Regions from separate parts of the Pseudoduganella sp. UC29_106 genome, predicted to be linked through region 1. Evidence: riboswitches for the same ligand, from Rfam matches in the RefSeq annotation. Region 1 holds a riboswitch; the other holds the start of a gene.

Region 1 (5,294 bases):
GGCGGCTGGGACCAGCACGCGGTGGTCCGGACCGAAGGCAAAACGGCAGGCATGCGGCACGATCAGGCCGACAAAGCCCACGCTGCCGGCATTGGTTACCGCGCTCGCCGTCAGCAGCGCGGATACGAAGAACAGTCCCTTGCGCAGCGCGCCAACGCGGATACCCAGCGTGGCTGCCGCTTCCGCGTGCAGGGCCATCACGTTCAGCGAGCGGGCGCTGCGCAGGGCGAAGATCAGCGAGCCGGCGAGGACGAACCACGGCAGCCAGCGCATGGGAGCGCCGGAAAGGTCGCCGATCAGCCAGAACACCATGGTGCGCAGGCGGCTGTCCGGCGCGATGGAAAGCATCAGCGTCACCAGCGCGATACAGGCCGAGGACAGAATCACACCTGTCAACAGCAGCAGCGCCGTGCCGCCCTCCGCCGCCGTGCCGCCGCGCAGGTCGCGCCGCGCCAGTATATACAGCAGCATGGACACAGCGACTGCGCCAGCGAAAGCCGCCGCGTCCACCACCCATGCTGCGCACATGAACAGCAGGGCCGCCAGCGCGCCTACCGATGCGCCGGACGAAACGCCCAGTACATAAGGGTCGGCCAGCGGATTGCGCAGCAGGGCCTGCATCATCATGCCCGCCAGTGACAGCGAAGCGCCAGTAACGAAAGCTGTCACAGCACGGCCGGCGCGCAAATCCAGCAGCGTGGCTGCCAGCGAGGACGGCTGGCCATTCAGCAATTCCCGCAAGGCGCCCGGCATATCCGCCAACGGAATCGATACCGAGCCAGTCATGCCGGCAATCACCAGGCTGGCGATGGAAAGGACGACCAGGCCTACGGTAATCAGGCCGGCTCGGTTGCGCAATTGGGCGGAGAATGGATGCATTGCGGGAGCTTAACCGATTTAGTGGAAGCCGTAACGCAGGGCGGCGAACACAGTGGAACCGGCCGTTGCGTAATTGCGGGCCAGCTCATACTGTTTGTCGGCCACGTTGTTCCAGCGGACCAGGGCGGACCAGTCGCGCGAGAACTGCCAGGTCGCGTACAGGTTCACCAGGCCATAGCCGCCCAGGCGGTTGACGTTGGAGGCGTCGTCAAAGCGGTACGAGGACACCTGCCATTCCACGCCGGTGTGCAGAGGGCCTGCTTCATAGTCGACGCCCACGTTGCCATGGCGCCGGGCACGGCGCACCAGCGATTTGCCGGTCGTGTCATCCTTCGGGTCCTGGAAGTCAGCGTCCGCGCGCAGCGTGAAGCTGCCCAGGCGCTGGCGGGCCGACATGGTCAAGCCTTCCAGCGTGGCCTTGTTGACGTTATACGCGCAACCGAACTTGAAGCCGGGCTTGGGGCAGGGCGTCGTATTGACCAGCAGGTCGGTCAGCTTGTTGTGATAGTAGGCGGCAGTGAGGGCAGTGCTGCCGTTGTCGAAGTTCAGGCCTACCTCGCCGTTGCGGCCGCGCTCAGGCTTGTTGCCGTCGAAGCCGAAGCCCGGGTAGTAGAGTTCATTGAAGGTCGGCGCGCGGAAGCTGGTGCCGTAGCTGGCGTTCAGGCGCAGCGCGCTGGACAGGCGGTAGCCATAACCCAGCGAGCCGGTGGCCTTGTTGCCGTACTGCGAGCTGTCGTCGTTGCGGGCGCCGATGCTGAGCAGGTGCGGGCCGCGGTTCAACTGATAGCTGCCGGCGACGGACGTCGTGCTGCGGTCGCGCGAAACGGCCGTGGTGGTGGCTTCCACTTCTTCCTTGCGGTGCTCGACCAGCAGCTGCAGCATATCGTCGCCCAGGCGGTAGTCGTTCTGCCAGTTGAAGGTGGTCTGCTTGGTGTTGATCTGGCTGTCGGTGGCGGTGAAGCTGCCGGACTTGTCGCGGCTTTGCGCCGCCTGGGCCAGCATCGACCATTCGGAAGTGATCTTGTTGCGCGAGTAGACCGCATAGTTATCCAGCACCTGCACGCTGTCGGCGCGCGCCTTGCCGCTGTCGAATTGTGCGTCGAGGCGGCTGTGCAGGAAGAGCAGGCCCAGTTCATGGCCGGGGGCCAGCTGCCATGCGACCTGGCCGGCGGCATTTTCGCGCTTGTAGCCGTCGTCGTCCGGGTTATAGGAACTGTTGGCCGGCTTGGTGGCCGAGAAGCCGTCCGAGCGCTCTTTCGCTGCGCTCAGCGCATAGCTGACGGCGCCGCTGCTGCCGGATACGGCAGCCTGGTAGGCACGCGTATTGTCGGTGCCGCCGCCGACCGAGGCGCTGATGCTGGGCGCACCCTGGCCTTTCTTCGTGAAGATCTGGATCACGCCGCCGATGGCGTCCGCGCCGTACAGGGTGCTGAGCGGGCCGTAGACGACTTCGATATGGTCGATGGCTTCCATCGGGATCGCGTTCCAGGCGGCGGTGCCGCTGGTGGCGGAGCCGATGCGCACGCCGTCCACCAGCACGATGACCTGGTTGCCGTTGGCGCCGCGAATCAGCACGCCGGAGTTGGTGCCCGGGCCGCCGTTGCGGGTGACTTCAATGCCGCGCTGGCGTTGCAGCAGTTCCGTGATGGAGCCGGCGCCGGCGTTGGCAATTTCTTCCGCGCCGATAGTCAGCGTGTCGGCGACAACATCGCGCGCAGCTTGCGGAGTGCGGGTGGCGGTCACGATGACCGCGTTCAGGGCAGTGGTTTGGGCTTGCACGCTTGGCGCAGCAATAGCCAGGGCGAACGACGCGAGGGCCGCTTGCCGGGTGACGGGAGAGGTCATGACAAGTTTTCGATATTGAGCAACCAGCCCACGTCCCCGTAGACTGGAATCACACGAAAGCGCATTGCGCTTCCACCTGATTTGGCCGGTATCCGGGCTGGCATGCCTGGCTGTCTTGCCTTCCCATGCTTGCGCACAGTGGCGGAGGAGACAGCTGCCGCTTTATGGAGCGGCACATGCTTACCGTTGCGGGGGCAGCACACGTTGACCGTCGTGGACGGTGTCGTGTTTCCCGTTTAACTGCGTTCGAGGACTCGAACGCGGGCACCAAAACTATTCAATTATAACCCGGTGTATGCTGCCGTAGGCGATGGCGTGTGGTTTTGCAGCCGCTTGCAGCGCGGCTTCATGCAGGGCGGCGCCGCCGGCAAGCGCTTGCAGCAGGCGGATCGTGCCGGCGTGACATACCACAATGGCAGTGCCGTCCAGCGCTTTCAGGAAGGCTTGCACGCGGCGTGCCGCATCCAGTACGGATTCGCCGCCGCCGGGGCGGTAGTTCAGCAGGTCGGCGACCCAGGCATCGACTTCGGCGCGGGGGATGTCGTCCCAGGCACGCAGTTCCCAGGCGCCGAAATCCAGTTCGGCGAGGCGGGCGTCCACGATCGGCGCGCGCGGGGTAGCGAGTTGCGTGGCCAGGGCGGCGCAGCGCTGCAGTGGGCTGGTGCGGATGGGCGCCGTGCGCAGCAGCTCTGGCGGCAGCTCGGCGCGAACGCCCGTGACGCACGCGGCCAGCGCGGCGGGATCTGCCGACAGGTCGCTGCTGCCGTAGCATATGCCCGGCGCGGCAAGCGGCGCCGGGTGGCGGATGAGGATCAGCTCCACGCAGCCAGCGCGCCGAGGTAGAACACAGCCTCCGTCAGCTGCTGCACGGCGCCCAGGCAGTCGCCCGTATAGCCGCCCAGGCGCTGCGCGCATTTACGGGCAAGCCAGGCGGCGGCGAGGACCATGGCAAGCAGGCCACAGGCCAACGCAACCGGCGCGATCCAGCCACGCGCGGCGACAAGCGCCACCGGCAGTGCCGCGGTGCAGGCTGCGATGGCGAATTCGCCGCTGCGCATTTCCTGCGCCATCGGCTTGGCCTTGCCTTCCGCGCGGGCATATTCCATGCGCCAGATCAGGGCCGTCGCCATCAGGCGGGAAGCAGGATGGGCGACGAACAGCGCCGCCAGCACCCCGGTGTACGGCAGCGAAGACAGAGCCGCAACCTTGGTCGCCAGCAGGAGCAGGATGCCGATCGCGCCGTAAGCGCCGATACGCGAGTCCTTCATGATCTCCAGCACGCGCTCGCGCGTGTGGCCGCCGCCGAAGCCGTCGCACATATCGGCAAAGCCGTCTTCATGGAAGGCGCCGGTGGCATAGATGCCGGCGGCGGTGGAGAGCAGGACGGCGACCGCGGGCGGCAGTACGAGCGCAGTCAGCGCATACACGCCGGCGGCAATCGCCGCGACCACCAGGCCGACCAGCGGAAAATAACGGGAAGCGTGATGCAGCCAGGCCGCCTCGAAGCCGACCCAGCGCGGGATCGGCAGCCGCGTAAAGAATTGCAGCGCGATGAAGAAGAGGCGGACCTGCTGCATGAATCAGGCGGACTTTTCGCTGACCTGGGCGGAGTCGAACGTCGCCATCTGGTTCAGGAAGTTCACGGCCGACTGCAGCAGCGGCATGGCCAGCGCGCTGCCCGTACCTTCGCCCAGGCGCAGGCCCAGATTCAGCAGGGGACGTGCGCCAAGATGTTCCAGCATGCGCTTGTGGCCACTCTCGTCCGAGCAGTGCGAGAACACGCAGTATTCCAGCACTTCCGGCTTGATGCGGGCCGCCACCAGCAGGGCGCTGGTGACGATGAAACCGTCGATCACCAGGACCATGCGGCGCTCGGCCGCCTTCAGCATGGCGCCGGCCATCATGGCGATTTCGAAGCCGCCGAATGCGGATAGCACCGGCAGGCCGCCGTTGACGTCGTGCAGCTGCACCGCCGCTTCGATTACGCGCTGCTTGCGTAGCACGCCTTCGGCATCCAGGCCCGTGCCCGCGCCCACGCAGTCGGCCACCGGAATGCCGGTTAGCTTGTGCATCAGGGCCGCAGCTGCCGTCGTATTGCCGATGCCCATTTCGCCAAAGCCCAGCACATTGCCCGGCAGCGCTTCGACCAGCTCCATGCCGGCCTCGATCGCTTCCATGCACTCCTGGGCGGACATGGCCTTCTCCTGCGCGAAATTGCGCGTACCGGGAGCGATCTTGCGGTTCAACAGGCCTTCGCGCGGCCCGAAGTCGTGGTTCACGCCGGCGTCCACCACGCTCAGGGAGCAGCCGTTCTGGCGTGCGAACACATTGATGGCGGCGCCGCCGGCCAGGAAGTTCTCGACCATTTGCCAGGTCACGTCCTGCGGATAGGCGGACACGCCCTCGGCCACGACACCGTGGTCGCCCGCGAAGACCAGAATGGCAGGTTCGCGCAGCTCGGGCGACGTGGTCTGCTGGATCATGCCGATCTGCTTTGCCAGCGTCTCCAGTGCGCCCAGGCTGCCCAGCGGCTTGGTCTTGTTGTTGATCGCGCGATCCAGCTGTCCCGC
Region 2 (5,294 bases), 1.8 Mb from region 1:
GCAGCGGCGCCAGCGCCGCCTGCAAGGCCTCTTTCAAGGCTGGATCCCGCTCGGCCAGGGCGCCGGCCGAAGCGGCCAGCGCCAGGCGTCCGGCGCGGTCGATCAGGCGGATCAGGTTCGGATACAGGTCGCGGAACAGGCCGGAGGTGGTCACCAGCGCGTCGCGCCGCACTGCGCCGGGCTTGAGCCGCACGTCGGTGACGATGCCGCGTGCATTCCATACCGGCTCGGCGCCCATCATGGCCAGCGCGAACGCCACCATCACGCCTTCGTCGCGCACGGCGTCCGACGCCCACAGGATGATGCCCTCGCTGCCCTTGGCCGAAGTGTCGCGGGCGTCGGCCTTGGCGGCCATGCGCTCACCCAGCTGGTAGCCCAGCCGCGTGGGCAGGATATCGCCGTCAACCGCATGGAAATTGCGCCCGGTGGGCAGCGCTTCGGGCGAGCGCAGCGGGTCATTGCCCTTGCCCGGCTCGATGAACTGCCCATCCAGGCCGGCCAGCAGCGCCGCCATCTCGCGGCGCGGCGAATCGGCGAGGCTGGCGGCGATGTCCGGGCCGTCGATGCCGCCCTTCTTCATCGAATCGAGCATCAGGCCGATCGATTCCTGTTTCCAGGGACGGCCGAAAATATGCAGGCCATGCGGCATGAACTTTTCCTGCAGCTTGGTCAGGTAGTGACCCACCTCGTGTGCCAGCAGATCGTCATCGGCCGCATCGAAGCCGATGCCGCGCACGGCCAGCACGTCGGCCATGGACGCTTCCAGTTCGGCCTTCAGGTTCAGCGCCGTGACGCGCTCGCGCATCAGTGCCGCGGCCTGGGATTTCAGCGACTCCGAGCTGGCGGCTTCATAGCTCTCGACCACCTGGCGTAGCGCCAGCAGCTCGTCGTACAGCGGCGTGCTGGCCAGCGGCGGCGTCAGGTGATCAACGATGACCGCCAGGCCGCGCCGCTTCGCCTGCGTGCCCTCCCCTACGCCATCGACGATATAGGGATAGATGCCGGGCAGGTCGCCGGCGATCAGGCTCGGATAGTCGTCGGAGCTCAGGCCGACCGCTTTACCGGGCAGGAATTCGTAGGTGGAATGGCGGCCTATATGCACCAGCGCGTCGGCCTTGAAACGGTCGCGCACCCAATGGTAGTAGGCGAGGTACTGGTGCGGCGGCGTGATGCTGGTGTTCGCGTGCAGCAGTTCCTCGTCCACTTCCCAGCCGCGCGGCGGCTGCGGCCCGATGAACACATTGCCGAACACCAGGCCGGGCACCAGCAGCTTGCCGCTGTCGACCATGATCCTGCCGGGCGCCGCGCCCCAACCTTTGAGGCCTTCGATGCCGTAGCCGGCAAGGCGCTTGCTGAGCGGCGCGAGCGCTGCGCAAGGACGGGCTGCGCGCACCTCCAGGCAGGCGCGGTAGCCTTCCGCCAGCGCCGCCAGGTCACGGATTGCGGCTTCGCGCTGCGGATGGTCCGCGCCTTCCACCAGGTGCTGCAATTCCTTGATGATGACGTCGGCCTGCTTGCGGCCAAGGTTCCGCTCGCCGCTTGTTTCGGCTTCCAGCACGTCGGCATGCAGGCGGCCCAGCAGGCCGCTGGTCATTTCGCCCTGCACGCGCGGCGGCAGCGTGCCGAACCAGCGCGCGTATTCCGCTGCGCTGACGCTGTTCACCGTACCGCTTAATTCGCGCAAGGCGGCGCGGTCTTCCGGCAGGTTGACGCCGTGCGCCATGATCATGTCCAGCAGCGCTTGCGGCGACTCGGGCAAGGCGCCCACCGTATAGCCGGCGTTCTTCATCGCGTGCAGCATGTCGAACAGCGAGGCCGGCACGTCCAGGTTGTCGGCGCCGATATTCTGCCGCCCCGGCGGGTGGTTGTAATAGATCAGCGCCACCCGCTTGTCGCGGTTGGCCTTGGCGCGCAATGCCAGCCAGCGGCTGACGCGTGCGGTCAGCCTGTCGGCCTCCACGGGCAGCACCACGGGCGGACGGTTCTCGAGTACCGGTCAGCTTGTCGCGCTGCGCCTGGCCCAGCGCTGCGATCACGATCGGCTGGCCGATGCCTTGCAACTCCGGCAGCGCCACGCGGTATTGCACCGAGTCCGGCGGCAAGCCATCCGGCGACAGATGCCATTGCAGCGCGGTGCGGTCGGACAGGCGAATCGCCTTGAAGACCGGCACATTCAACCGCTTCAGCGCTTCCGTGACGGCTTCGCGTCCTTCAGCTGCGCCCACGACGAAGTCCGCAGCACCACCAGCGCGGCCGGCTGGGCCGGCGCAAGCAGCTCGGCAGGCGCTCCAGTGCCTCGCGCGAGGCGCCGCCCCAGCGCGTGAGCACCTGCACGCAGGACTGGCCCCGCTGTTCGATGCGCTGGCAGACTGCCGCGGGCACCATGCTGTCCATATTCGACAGGTCGAGCACCACCACGGTGGGCTGGGCCTTCAGTCCCAGTTGCGCGGCATTGCCCGAAGCGCCCGCATCGGTCAGTTCGCGCCGGCCGACGCGCAGGCGCAACGTGGGTTCGGGCTGGGGGCTGGCCAGCGCCACGGTCGGATCAAGCAGATGCGCGAACAGCGCTGCCGTGTTGTCGGCGCAGCCCGCCTGCCACAGCTGGCGCGCAGCCAGCCAGTGGCTCGCGGCGGCATGGGCCTGTGCCGCTTTGAGGGCCGCTGCCGGTGGCGCTTCCGTCGACAGTTCCCGCAACAACTCGGGCGAAAAATCATGCAGGCCGCCGCGCGCGCTGCGGCTCATCAGACTGAGGCCAGCCTCTCCGTCGAAGGCTAAAACGGTGGTTTGTGCTCGGGCGTGGCGCGGCAAGGCGTCCTTCAGGCGGCGCGCCGGGTCTCCGAACAGGGAAACCGCCAGCACGCTGTCGGCCTGTCTGATCCAGAGGCCGGCGTCGGCATCACTCGCCGCCATCCACTGGGCAGGCGTGCGTAACACGAGTGCGGTCCCGCGGATGGCTGGCCAGATGGCGATGCGCCGCCTCGATCGCCGCCGGAGCGGCGCGCTCAGTCACAATGGCAAACAAGGTGGCTGCCTGGCCGTACGCGCTGGTGAGAACGCATAGCAGTGCTGCGAGAATCCGCACGAAAGTAGAAGTGCTCAATTTGACATTGACCGGTAACGCGCGCCTGGCGCGCATGAACACAGGCTGCTGCGTTTTTCCATGCCGGACGGGCACACGCGCGTGGCGCGGGCGCGATATGGCGACCGCACAATGCGGCTGCGCTGCAGGCAAAGGAAGAAACAACGAACAACCACCACGCAAAACCTCACCCCGGGTTTTGCGCAAGCAATCGTGACTGGCCGGTCTTCTGGCTTGCCGTCATCCTCCTTTGCACCTGCCTTCCCGTGCTAAGCACAGTGGCGTTCGATCAAAGTCGTCAGGCATACAGCAGCGGGGGCTGCGCCGGACTGGCATGCGATGAAAATCCCATGCGTCACCGGCTTCCCGTTTCACCCTCCGGCTGAAAAGCTGGAGGGCACCATTCACTGAATCAGCGGTATTTTAACTGCATTGCGGATTATTGCCAAAATTGCGGTGGAGAGTGATTCAACTGCCGCGCAGCGAGCCAGATTTGCGAAAAATTAGCTTGCTCCGATAAGGCGGTTTTGCGTACACTGGCCGAATGACACCGCTGTCATCCACAAACAATTAATCGATGGAGACAAACTTGATTCACTCAAGCACCGCGCAGCTCCGTTTCAATTGTCCGCTCCCCTTCCTTGCCCGCGCCTGCGTGGCAATGTTTGCGATCGCGGCTGCCACACAGACGATGGCCGGCGAGAGTCCGGCCAAGCCACAATATCTGGAGACACCGCCCAACGAAAAGCCGAGGGTAGTGATCACGGCCGATCCTGAACTCGACGATTCGAACTCGATGGTTCGGTTTCTGCTATACAGCTCGGATTTCCGTACCGAAGGGCTGATCTATGCCAGCAGCCAGTTTCATTGGACCGGCGACGGCAAAGGGACCAGGCTGTCAGTGCCAACTCGCGAGTACACCCTTTTTGGCCTGAAGCTCTGCCCTTGCACATCGTGGCGCTGGGCGCCGGGAGAGCGTTTCATTGATGACGCCGTGGAGAATTACGCCAAGGCCTATCCGAACCTGCGCGTCCACAACCACGACTATCCGGCCCCAGAGGTACTGAAGTCGAAGATCCGCTGGGGCAATGTGCAGTTCGACGGCGAGATGGAGCATGACACGCCTGGTTCGGACCTTATCAAAGCACTGCTGCTCGATAATGAGGAGTCGCCAATTTACCTGCATGCCTGGGGAGGCCAAAGCACCATCGCCCGTGCGCTGAAATCGATCGAGGAACAGTACCAGGGATCGCCGCAGTGGGCATCGATCCGCGCCAAAGTAATCCGCAAGGCCGTCATCCACCCGTCGGGCGACCAGGACGATACCTACGCCAATTACATCAAGCCCGACTGGCCCGACATCCGCTATCGCCTGCTGGCGGGCGGGGTCCCGCTGGGCTATGCGACACAGTCGAGGGTGGGCGAAGACGATGCTGCCTACTTTACGGTGGACTGGACCAAGTCCAATATTCTCGACCGCGGCCCGCTTGGCGCATCCTACCGCGTATGGGGCGATGGCAAGCACATGGTGCAGAACGACATCTTCGACTATTTCGGCATTGCGGGAAAATCCGCCGAGGAGCTGAAAAAGGAAGGTTATATCGTCTGGACACCACCGCGCGCAAAAGGCGAATTCCTGGCTGAAGGCGACACGCCAACGTTCCTCAACCTGCTCGATAACGGCTTGCGCGGCTACCGCGGCGACAGCTTCGGCGGCTGGGCGGGCACCCCGAACAACGGCCCCACGAGGAGCTTTGCTGTGCTGCTCAAGGCAATGGAAGCCAACATCGCCAATCCGCCCCCGCCGCGCCCCATCGAGCGCGCGCCCACGCATCCGTTCCTGGCAGCGGCACAGCGCGATTTCGCAGCCCGGCTTCAGTGGGCGACAACAGCGAACTTTGCCGGCGCCAACCATAATCCGATGATCGCCCTGGCAGGCCCGCAGCTGATCCGGGCGAAGGCGGGGCAGCGGATCACGCTTCGCGCGAAGACGTCCGATCCGGATGGCAACGCGGTCACTCTGAAGTGGTGGCGCTGGGAGGAGGCGGACGGTTACAAAGGGGCGGTGCGGCTCGAACCACTTGATCATGGCGTGAGTTTCGTCGTGCCGGCGGAGACGAAACCGGATGACATGATTCAGGTGATCGCCGAAGCGACCGACAATGGCTCGCCGGCCCTGACGCACTACGAAAAGTAGTGATTGTCGTGACGGAGT

What was found. A riboswitch is a leader RNA that binds a small molecule or an ion and turns the genes downstream of it on or off. The one in region 1 is predicted to bind cobalamin.
Region 2: it holds a riboswitch for cobalamin, as region 1 does, so the genes downstream of both, ACHMW6_RS12465 (hypothetical protein) here and ACHMW6_RS03115 (TonB-dependent receptor domain-containing protein) in region 1, are expected to answer to the same signal.

What each region holds. Positions count from the first base shown of each region.
Region 1 covers NZ_CP171977.1:553,762-559,055, forward strand. Annotated here, with positions in the region: gene ACHMW6_RS03110 (FecCD family ABC transporter permease) at 1-879, opposite strand, end outside; gene ACHMW6_RS03115 (TonB-dependent receptor domain-containing protein) at 898-2,724, opposite strand; cobalamin riboswitch at 2,790-3,011, opposite strand; gene ACHMW6_RS03120 (histidine phosphatase family protein) at 2,998-3,546, opposite strand; gene ACHMW6_RS03125 (adenosylcobinamide-GDP ribazoletransferase) at 3,537-4,301, opposite strand; gene cobT (nicotinate-nucleotide--dimethylbenzimidazole phosphoribosyltransferase) at 4,305-5,294, opposite strand, start outside.
Region 2 covers NZ_CP171977.1:2,396,235-2,401,528, reverse strand. Annotated here, with positions in the region: gene ACHMW6_RS12475 (cobaltochelatase subunit CobN) at 1-1,972, opposite strand, end outside; partial or broken gene ACHMW6_RS12470 (hypothetical protein) at 2,055-2,171, opposite strand; gene ACHMW6_RS12465 (hypothetical protein) at 2,212-2,934, opposite strand; cobalamin riboswitch at 3,281-3,499, opposite strand; gene ACHMW6_RS12460 (DUF1593 domain-containing protein) at 3,669-5,276, shown strand.